DNA from 2 places in the Streptomyces sp. NPDC048584 genome. Region 2 is predicted to be linked to the other one. Evidence: riboswitches for the same ligand, from Rfam matches in the RefSeq annotation. Region 2 holds a riboswitch; the other holds the start of a gene.
What was found. Region 2 has a riboswitch for glycine ahead of gcvP (aminomethyl-transferring glycine dehydrogenase). Riboswitches for the same ligand answer to the same signal wherever they lie in the genome.
Positions count from the first base shown of each region.

Region 1 (4,409 bases), on a different contig from region 2:
GTTGATCTTCATGCCGTGGGTCAGGTGCCCGCCGTGCGCGAGGTTCAGACCCATGATCGTGTCACCGGGCTTGAGCAGCGCGAACATCGCGGCGGCGTTGGCCTGCGCGCCGGAGTGCGGCTGCACATTGGCGTGCTCGGCGCCGAAGAGGTCCTTGACCCGGTCGATGGCGATCTGCTCGATCACGTCGACGTGCTCGCAGCCGCCGTAGTAGCGGCGGCCGGGGTAGCCCTCGGCGTACTTGTTGGTGAGGACCGAGCCCTGGGCCTCCATGACCGCGACCGGGGCGAAGTTCTCCGAGGCGATCATCTCGAGGGTGGACTGCTGGCGGTGCAGCTCGGCGTCGACGGCGGCGGCGACGGCGGGGTCGAGCTCGTGCAGGGGCGTGTTCAGAACGGACATGCGGCTACGACTCCTCAGCCGGCGATTTCGGCGTCGTACTCGGCGGCGGACAGCAGGTCGGCCGGCTCGTCGGTGACACGCACCTTGAACAGCCAGCCGCCCCCGAAGGGGGCCGAGTTCACCAGCGACGGGTCGTTCACGACGTCCTCGTTGATCTCGGTGATCTCACCGCCGACGGGGGAGTACAGATCGCTGACCGACTTGGTGGACTCCAGCTCGCCGCAGGTCTCGCCCGCGGAAACGGTGTCACCGACCTCGGGGAGCTGGACGAAGACCACGTCGCCGAGCGCGTTGGCCGCGTGCTCCGTGATGCCGACCGTCGACACGCCGTCCTCGGCGGCCGACAGCCACTCGTGCTCCTTGCTGTAACGCAGCTGCGTGGGGTTGCTCATGGCCTGGATTCTCCTGTACGGGGGGAGTGCTGATGACTGAGGGGACTGCGTACGGCACCCGTGAGCGGGCACGACGGCCCGCTCACCTCGTGCGTGGAACGCCGTCGTCCGGAAAGCCGTCGTCCGACGGTGTCACTTCTGCCGCTTGTAGAAGGGCAGCGCCACGACCTCGTACGGCTCGTGGCTGCCCCGGATGTCGACGCCCACACCCTCGGTGCCCGGCGCCGCGTGCGCCGCGTCGACGTACGCCATCGCGATCGGCCTGCCCAGCGTGGGGGAGGGGGCGCCCGAGGTGACCTCGCCGACCACCTCGCCGCCGGCCACGACCGCGTACCCGGCGCGCGGGACCCGGCGGCCCTCGGCGACCAGACCGACCAGCACCCGCGGCGGCACGGCGGCGGCACGCTCGGCGGCCTCGGCGAGCGCCGTACGGCCCACGAAGTCGCCCTCCTTCTCGAACTTCACCACCCGGCCGAGACCGGCGTCGAAGGGCGTGAGGGAGGGGCTCAGCTCATTGCCGTACAGCGGCATGCCCGCCTCCAGACGGAGCGTGTCCCGGCAGGACAGCCCGCAGGGAACGAGCCCGGCCGCCTCGCCGGCCTTGGTCAGCGCCTGCCACAGCTCCACCGCGTGCTCGGGCTTCACGAACAGCTCGAAACCGTCCTCGCCGGTGTAGCCGGTACGGGCGACGAGCGCGGGCACACCGGCGACCGTGCCCGGCAGGCCGGCGTAGTACTTCAGGCCCTCCAGGTCGGCGTCGGTGAGCGAGGCGAGGATGCCGGCGGACTCGGGGCCCTGCACGGCGAGCAGCGCGTACGCGTCACGGTCGTCGCGGACCTCGGCGTCGAAGCCGTCCGACCGCTCGACGAGCGCGTCCAGGACCACCTGCGCGTTGGAGGCGTTGGCGACCACCAGATACTCGGTGTCGCCGAGCCGGTAGACGATCAGGTCGTCCAGGATGCCGCCGTCCTCGCGGCAGATCATGGTGTAGCGGGCGCGGCCGGGCTTCACCCCGCCGATGTTGCCGACCAGGGCGTGGTCGAGGAGCGCGGCGGCCGCCGGTCCCAGGACGGCGATCTCGCCCATGTGCGAGAGGTCGAACAGGCCGGCCTTCGTGCGCACGGCGTTGTGCTCGTCGCGTTCGGAGCCGTAGCGCAGCGGCATGTCCCAGCCGGCGAAGTCGGTCATCGTCGCACCGAGCGAACGGTGCAGGGCGTCGAGCGCGGTCCGACGGGGTTCGGTACTGCTCATCGGTCGGGTCTCCCAAGGGCATGACGGGCGAGGGCGATTCCTCCCCATCTGTCATCGGAACCTGAGAGGTTCGCCATGACCACCCACGCGGGGCGTCCTGACTTGCACCTTGGGTGGGACCACCGGAGCACTGCTGCATGCCCTCGGGCGGCCCGCTTTTCAGATGTGCCTCGCCCGCGCGGTAACGGGGCCTGAGAGATTCAAGGGAGGGACTTGCTCCTTCGGCGCCCCGGCGGCAAACAGTGCCGGGGACTCTCCCGCGCGGATTCGAACGGCCGGTATGCAGTTGGCGCGCACATCATTGCACGCATTGTCGGGGTGCGGCAGGGGGACCCTTCCCTGGGGGTGCACGGGGCGTACGGGCACGGTCACGGCGGGCTGTGACAGGCCTGTTTCAGGAAACGGACGGAAACGAGAGACCTCGGCATTACCTTCTCTTTACACTCAGCGGGGGATCGGTATCCGTACCGGCCCCAGGGGAGGACGATCACGGTGAACAGGACCACGGCGTGCGCCACCACGACGGGCGTCACGCTGCCCCAGCAGCCGGCCGCGCAGGCCCGCCGGGCCCGCGGCGCGCTGCCGGCGCCCGTCGTCCGCGATCTGCGCGCCCGGGCCGGCCGGAGCCCGCGTGCCCTGCTCTTCGGACCCCGCGACCTCGTCGTGGTCACCGGACTGCCCGGCAGCGGCAAGTCCACGCTGATGCGGCGCGCGGTGCACGGCGGCCGTGTCGACTCCCAGGACACCCGCGACCGTTGGGACCGCCGTATGCCGCGCCTCCTGCCGTACGCGGTGTACCGCCCGCTGGTCCGCCTCGCCCACTACGCCGGACTGCGTCGCGCCCTGCGCTCCGGCACGCCCGTCGTCGTGCACGACTGCGGCACCCAGGCCTGGGTGCGCCGCTGGCTGGCCCGCGAGGCCCGCCGCCGGGGCGCGAACCTGCATCTGCTGCTGCTGGACGTCACGCCGCAGCAGGCCCTGGCCGGCCAGCGCGAACGCGGGCGCGGTGTCTCCCGGTACGCGTTCCTGCGCCATCGCTCCGCGAGCGAGCGGCTGTTGCGCGACGTGGAGCGCGGCGGCCTGCCCGCGGGCTGCGGATCGGCGGTCCTGATCGACCGGGACGCGGCCGACGCGCTGCACCGGGTCGGCTTCACCGGATGACCGGATAGCCTTTCGGGCACAGCAGTGGTTCCAGGCAGCAGGCGGTAGGCAGATGGACTTCCCGGCGCAGACACACCCCCACCCGCACGGCGGATGGCCCGGCAACGAGCTGGAGGAGGTGCTCTCCGCCTCCCTCGGCGTCCCCTCGGCGGGCGGCAGGGTCGTGGAGGTGCTGGGCCGCAGCTTCGTCTGGATCCCGCTGCCGAACGGCGGCGGCCGCGACAGCACCGACCTGGACCTGCCCACCATGGAACTCGACGGCCAGGCCTACGTCCCCGTCTTCAGCTCGGAGGAGCAGTTCCGCCAGGTCGCCGGCTCCCATCTGTCGTACACGATCGCGCCCGCCGTGGAGTTCGCCCGCGGCCTGCCGCCGCAGGTCGGCATCGCCGTGAACCCCGGCGGTGTGGTCGGCATCCCGCTGCCGCCGCCGGCGGTGGCCGAACTCTGCCGCGCCGGACGCGCCATGCCGGCCGGCACGGCGGCCGGCGGCCGGGTCCGGCTGTTCGAACCCGACTGGCAGGACGACCCGGTGGACTTCCTCGCCGCGGCGTCGGCGGAGTTCGACGCGATCGGCGTCGTCACCACGGCCCGCCGCTGCCTCGCCGCGATCGAAACGGCGACCCCGGCCCTGTTCATCGGCGTGCAACTCTCCTCCTGGGAGGGAGACCCCCGCACCCTCCCCCTGAACGCCCTGGGCCGAGCCCTGGCCCAATCCCCGCCCCCCTGGCCGGTCAACCTCATCGCCCTGGACCTGACCCAGGACCCGGTGGCCGACTACCTCCGCACCAGGGTCACCCCCTTCTACCAGCGCTGACAACGCCCCCCAGGGGCGCGGGGCTGTATCGACATGCGGCTCCGCCGCGCGGGCGCGCTCAACCCCAACCCCCCGCACTCGCCACGGCGCCGAAGTCCCGAACTCTCGGGCACTCACCGCGCACCGCACCGCACAGGCATCGGCTTAAGCTAGGCCCATCCGATGGCGAGGTACGGAGGGGCGATACAAGTGAGCGCTGGCACCGCGGCGACCGGACAGGTCGAGCACATGCTGCGCCAGGTGACGCCCGGGCGTTACGACGCGTACGAGGCCCTGCTGCGCGCCCTCGCGACCCCCGCGTCCGGCCAGGTCTGGATGCTGCTCTGGCACGGCCAGGCCGGCTCCCCCGACGCCCAGTACGGGAACATGGAGGTCGACGGCCTCGGCTA
Region 1 covers NZ_JBICWF010000022.1:8,937-13,345, reverse strand. Annotated here, with positions in the region: gene glyA (serine hydroxymethyltransferase) at 1-402, opposite strand, end outside; gene gcvH (glycine cleavage system protein GcvH) at 417-794, opposite strand; gene gcvT (glycine cleavage system aminomethyltransferase GcvT) at 927-2,045, opposite strand; glycine riboswitch at 2,215-2,315, opposite strand; gene ACGFR9_RS33790 (AAA family ATPase) at 2,538-3,206, shown strand; gene ACGFR9_RS33785 (enhanced serine sensitivity protein SseB) at 3,259-4,020, shown strand; gene ACGFR9_RS33780 (enhanced serine sensitivity protein SseB C-terminal domain-containing protein) at 4,249-4,409, shown strand, end outside.
Region 1: linked by a shared signal. The riboswitch ahead of gcvT (glycine cleavage system aminomethyltransferase GcvT) and the one ahead of gcvP (aminomethyl-transferring glycine dehydrogenase) in region 2 are both predicted to bind glycine.

Region 2 (4,409 bases):
GCCCATGGCACAGGCCCGGCGGCTCGCGCCGAACGCCGCCTATCTGGTCCCGCGGTTCGCCCTCTACCGGTCGATCAGCGACCAGGTGATGCGGCTGCTGCGGGCCCTGTCACCGCTCGTGGAGCCGCTGAGCCTGGACGAGGCGTTCGTGGACCTGGAGGCCGGTGGCACGGCCTGGGACGAGCGGTCGGCGCGCCTGGCCGGGGCGAAGCTGCGCGCGGACATACGGGCGGGCACCGCGCTCACCGGGTCGGTGGGTCTGGCTGCCTCCAAGATGGTGGCGAAGATCGCCTCGGAGCAGGCGAAGCCGGACGGACTGGTGCTGATCGAGCCGGGCACGGAGCGGGCCCTCCTGGCCCCGCTGTCCGTGCGCACCCTGCCGGGTGTCGGCCCGGCCACCGGTGACCATCTGCGCCGGGCGGGGATCCACACGGTCGAGGAGATCGCGGAGGCGGGGGAGGACGAGCTCGTACGGCTGCTGGGCAAGGCACACGGGCACGCGCTGTTCGCGATGGCGCTGGCCCGGGACGAGCGGCCCGTGGTGGCCGAGCGGGAGACCAAGTCGGTGTCGGTCGAGGACACCTACGACGTGGACATCCACGACCGGGTGCGGGTCGGTACGGAGGTGCGGCGGCTGGCCGACCGGTGCGTGCACAGGCTGCGGGCGGCGGGGCTGTCGGGCCGGACCATCGTGCTGAAGGTGCGCCGGTACGACTTCTCGACCCTCACCCGCTCCGAGACCCTGCGCGGCCCCACGGACGATCCGGCCGTGGTGCGGGAGGCGGCCGCGCGGCTGCTGGACTCGGTCGACACGACCGGCGGGGTGCGGTTGCTCGGGGTCGGGGTCAGCGGGCTGGCGGACTACACGCAGGAGGACCTGTTCGCGCAGGCGGCGGGGGCGGTCGCCGAGGAGTCCCCGCAGGAGGAGACGGACGCCGCTCCCGCACCGGAGCCGGAGGCGCCCGCCGAGCGGCGCTGGCCGGCCGGACATGACGTACGGCATGCCGGGCACGGGCACGGTTGGGTCCAGGGCAGCGGTCTCGGCCGGGTCACCGTGCGCTTCGAGACGCCCGGCTCGGAGCCGGGCCGGGTGAAGACCTTCCGCGTCGACGACCCGGCCCTGGAGCCGGCGGACCCGCTTCCGCTGGTGCCCCGCGCGCCCGGGGAGGACGAGGACGTGGGCGCGGCGGCCGGCGGAGGGAAGAGGTCGCGGAACCGGTGAACGGTTCGGGTCAGGCCGGCTTGTCGTTGCCCGCGAGCTTGCCGAAGTCGTGGTCAGGGAGGGGGGCGGGAGCGGCGATGTCCAGACCGTAGTGGTGGTACAGCTGGAGTTCCTGCTCCGGGGAGAGATGGCGGCCCACACCGAAGTCTGGGGCCTCCTTGATGAGGGCGCGCTCGAAGGGCACGTGGAGGGCGCCGTCGACGAGATCGCTGGGTTCCAGGGGGACGAATGCGTCCCTGCTGAACAGTCCGGTGCGTATCGCCGCCCATTCCGGTACGCCCGTGGCGTCGTCGAGGTAGATCTCGTCGATCGTGCCGATCCGGGTTCCGTTGCGGTCGAACGCCTTGCGGCCGATCAGGTGGCGCGGATCGATGTCGGTCTGCACGGGCCCTCCACTGGTCGCAAACTCATCCGTAAGCACTACAGAACGGCACAATCGGCTGGACGGCCACTCGAAAGTTCTGATGGGGTGCGCGCTGGTACGCTGACAGCGGCTGCTGACCCCGTGCGGGAGAGCCCTCCGGACGTCACCGGAGGCGCCGAAGGAGCAAATCCTCCCCGGAATCTCTCAGGCACACGTACCGCACGGACGAGGTCACTCTGGAAAGCAGGGCGGGTGTCGACGGCTTCCGCTCTCACCGACGGTGAAAGCCGGGTGCCCTCGGGTGACCCGGTGAAGCTCTCAGGTTGAGATGACAGAGGGGGAGGCCGTCCGGGCACCCGTGCCGTGGTGCCCCTCGAAGGTCGTCGGACCAGGAGGCCTCCTCAATGACCGCCCCTCGCACTCCGCTCTCCGAGCTCGAACAGGGAATTCCCTTCGAGCAGCGCCACATCGGCCCCGACCACGAGGCCCGGGCCAAGATGCTCGCCCAGGTCGGTTACGGCTCGCTGGACGAGCTCACCGCCGCCGCGGTACCGGATGTGATCAAGAACGCCGACGCGCTGGACCTGCCGGGTGCCCGCAGCGAGGCGGAGGTGCTGGCCGAGCTGCGTGGGCTGGCCGACCGCAACGAGGTGCTCGGCTCCATGATCGGGCTCGGGTACTACGGGACCTTCACCCCGCCCGTGATCCTGCGCAACGTGATGGAGAACCCCGCCTGGTACACGGCCTACACGCCCTACCAGCCGGAGATCTCCCAGGGTCGGCTCGAGGCGCTGCTCAACTTCCAGACCGTGGTCGCCGACCTCACCGGCCTGCCGACCTCCGGTGCCTCGCTGCTCGACGAGGGCACCGCCGCCGCCGAGGCCATGGCCCTGTCGCGGCGCATGGGCAAGAACAAGAAGGGCCTGTTCCTCGTCGACGCGGACGCCCTGCCGCAGACCGTCGCCGTGATCGAGACCCGCGCCGAGCCGACCGGCGTCGAGGTCGTCGTGGCCGACCTGAGCGACGGCATCCCCGCCGGGCTCGCCGAGCGCGAGATCAACGGGGTGCTGATCCAGTACCCGGGCGCCTCCGGTGCCGTACGCGACATCAAGCCACTGATCGACCAGGCGCACGAGCGGGGCGCGCTCGTCACCGTCGCCGCCGACCTGCTCGCCCTCACGCTGCTGAAGTCGCCCGGTGAGCTGGGCGCGGACATCGCGGTCGGCACCACCCAGCGCTTCGGTGTCCCGATGGGCTTCGGCGGGCCGCACGCCGGCTACATGGCCGTACAGGAGAAGATGGCGCGCAGTCTGCCCGGACGGCTCGTCGGCGTCTCCGTCGACGCCGACGGACACAAGGCCTACCGCCTCGCCCTGCAGACCCGTGAGCAGCACATCCGCCGCGAGAAGGCCACCAGCAACATCTGCACCGCCCAGGTGCTGCTCGCCGTCATGGCCGGCATGTACGCCGTCTACCACGGCGCGGAGGGGTTGCGGCTGATCGCCCGGCGCACCCACCGCTACGCCACCGTCCTCGCCGAGGGCCTGCGGTCCGGCGGGGCCGAGATCGTGCACGGCTCGTACTTCGACACGCTGACCGTACGGGTCGCGGGCCGGGCCGCCGAGATCGTCGCCGCCGCCCGGGGCAACGGCGTCAACCTGCGCCTCGTCGACGCCGACCACGTCTCCATCGCCTGCGACGAGACCACCACCCGCGCGCAGCTGACCGCCGTGTGGAGCGCCTTCGGCGTCGACGGCGACGCGGAGGCCCTGGACGCGGCCGCGCGGGACACCCTGCCGGACGCCCTGGTGCGCAACGACGAGTACCTGACGCACCCCGTCTTCCAGCAGCACCGCTCCGAGACCGCGATGCTGCGCTATCTGCGCCGGCTCTCCGACCGGGACTACGCGCTGGACCGCGGCATGATCCCGCTGGGCTCCTGCACCATGAAGCTCAACGCGACCACCGAGATGGAGCCGGTCACCTGGCCCGAGTTCGGCCAGCTGCACCCCTTCGTGCCCGCCGAGCAGGCCCGGGGCTACCTCACGCTCATCCACGAGCTGGAGGACCGTCTCGCCGAGGTCACCGGCTACGACAAGGTGTCCCTCCAGCCCAACGCCGGATCCCAGGGCGAGCTGGCCGGACTGCTCGCCGTACGCGGCTACCACCGTGCCAACGGCGACGAGCAGCGCACCATCTGCCTCATCCCGTCCTCCGCGCACGGCACCAACGCCGCCAGCGCCGTGATGGCCGGCATGAAGGTCGTCGTCGTCAAGACGTCCGACGACGGCGAGATCGACGTCGCCGACCTGCGCGCGAAGATCGCGCGGCACCGCGACGAGCTCGCCGTGCTGATGATCACGTACCCCTCGACGCACGGCGTGTTCGAGGAGCACGTCGCCGACATCTGTGCCGAGGTGCACGAGGCCGGCGGCCAGGTGTACGTGGACGGCGCCAACCTCAACGCCCTGGTGGGTCTGGCCAAGCCGGGCCACTTCGGCGGTGACGTCTCGCACCTGAACCTGCACAAGACCTTCTGCATCCCGCACGGCGGCGGCGGCCCCGGCGTCGGCCCGGTCGGCGTTCGGGCGCACCTGGCGCCGTATCTGCCGAACCACCCGCTCCAGCCGGAGGCCGGCCCGGAGACCGGCGTCGGCCCGATCTCGGCAGCGCCGTGGGGCTCCGCGGGCATCCTGCCCATCTCCTGGGCGTACGTCCGGCTCATGGGCGGAGAGGGTCTCAAGCGCGCCACGCAGGTGGCCGTGCTGAGCGCCAACTACATCGCCAAGCGCCTGGAGCCGCACTACCCGGTGCTCTACACCG
Region 2 covers NZ_JBICWF010000011.1:9,124-13,532, forward strand. Annotated here, with positions in the region: gene ACGFR9_RS23605 (DNA polymerase IV) at 1-1,222, shown strand, start outside; gene ACGFR9_RS23610 (PRC-barrel domain-containing protein) at 1,233-1,607, opposite strand; glycine riboswitch at 1,721-1,816, shown strand; gene gcvP (aminomethyl-transferring glycine dehydrogenase) at 1,991-4,409, shown strand, end outside.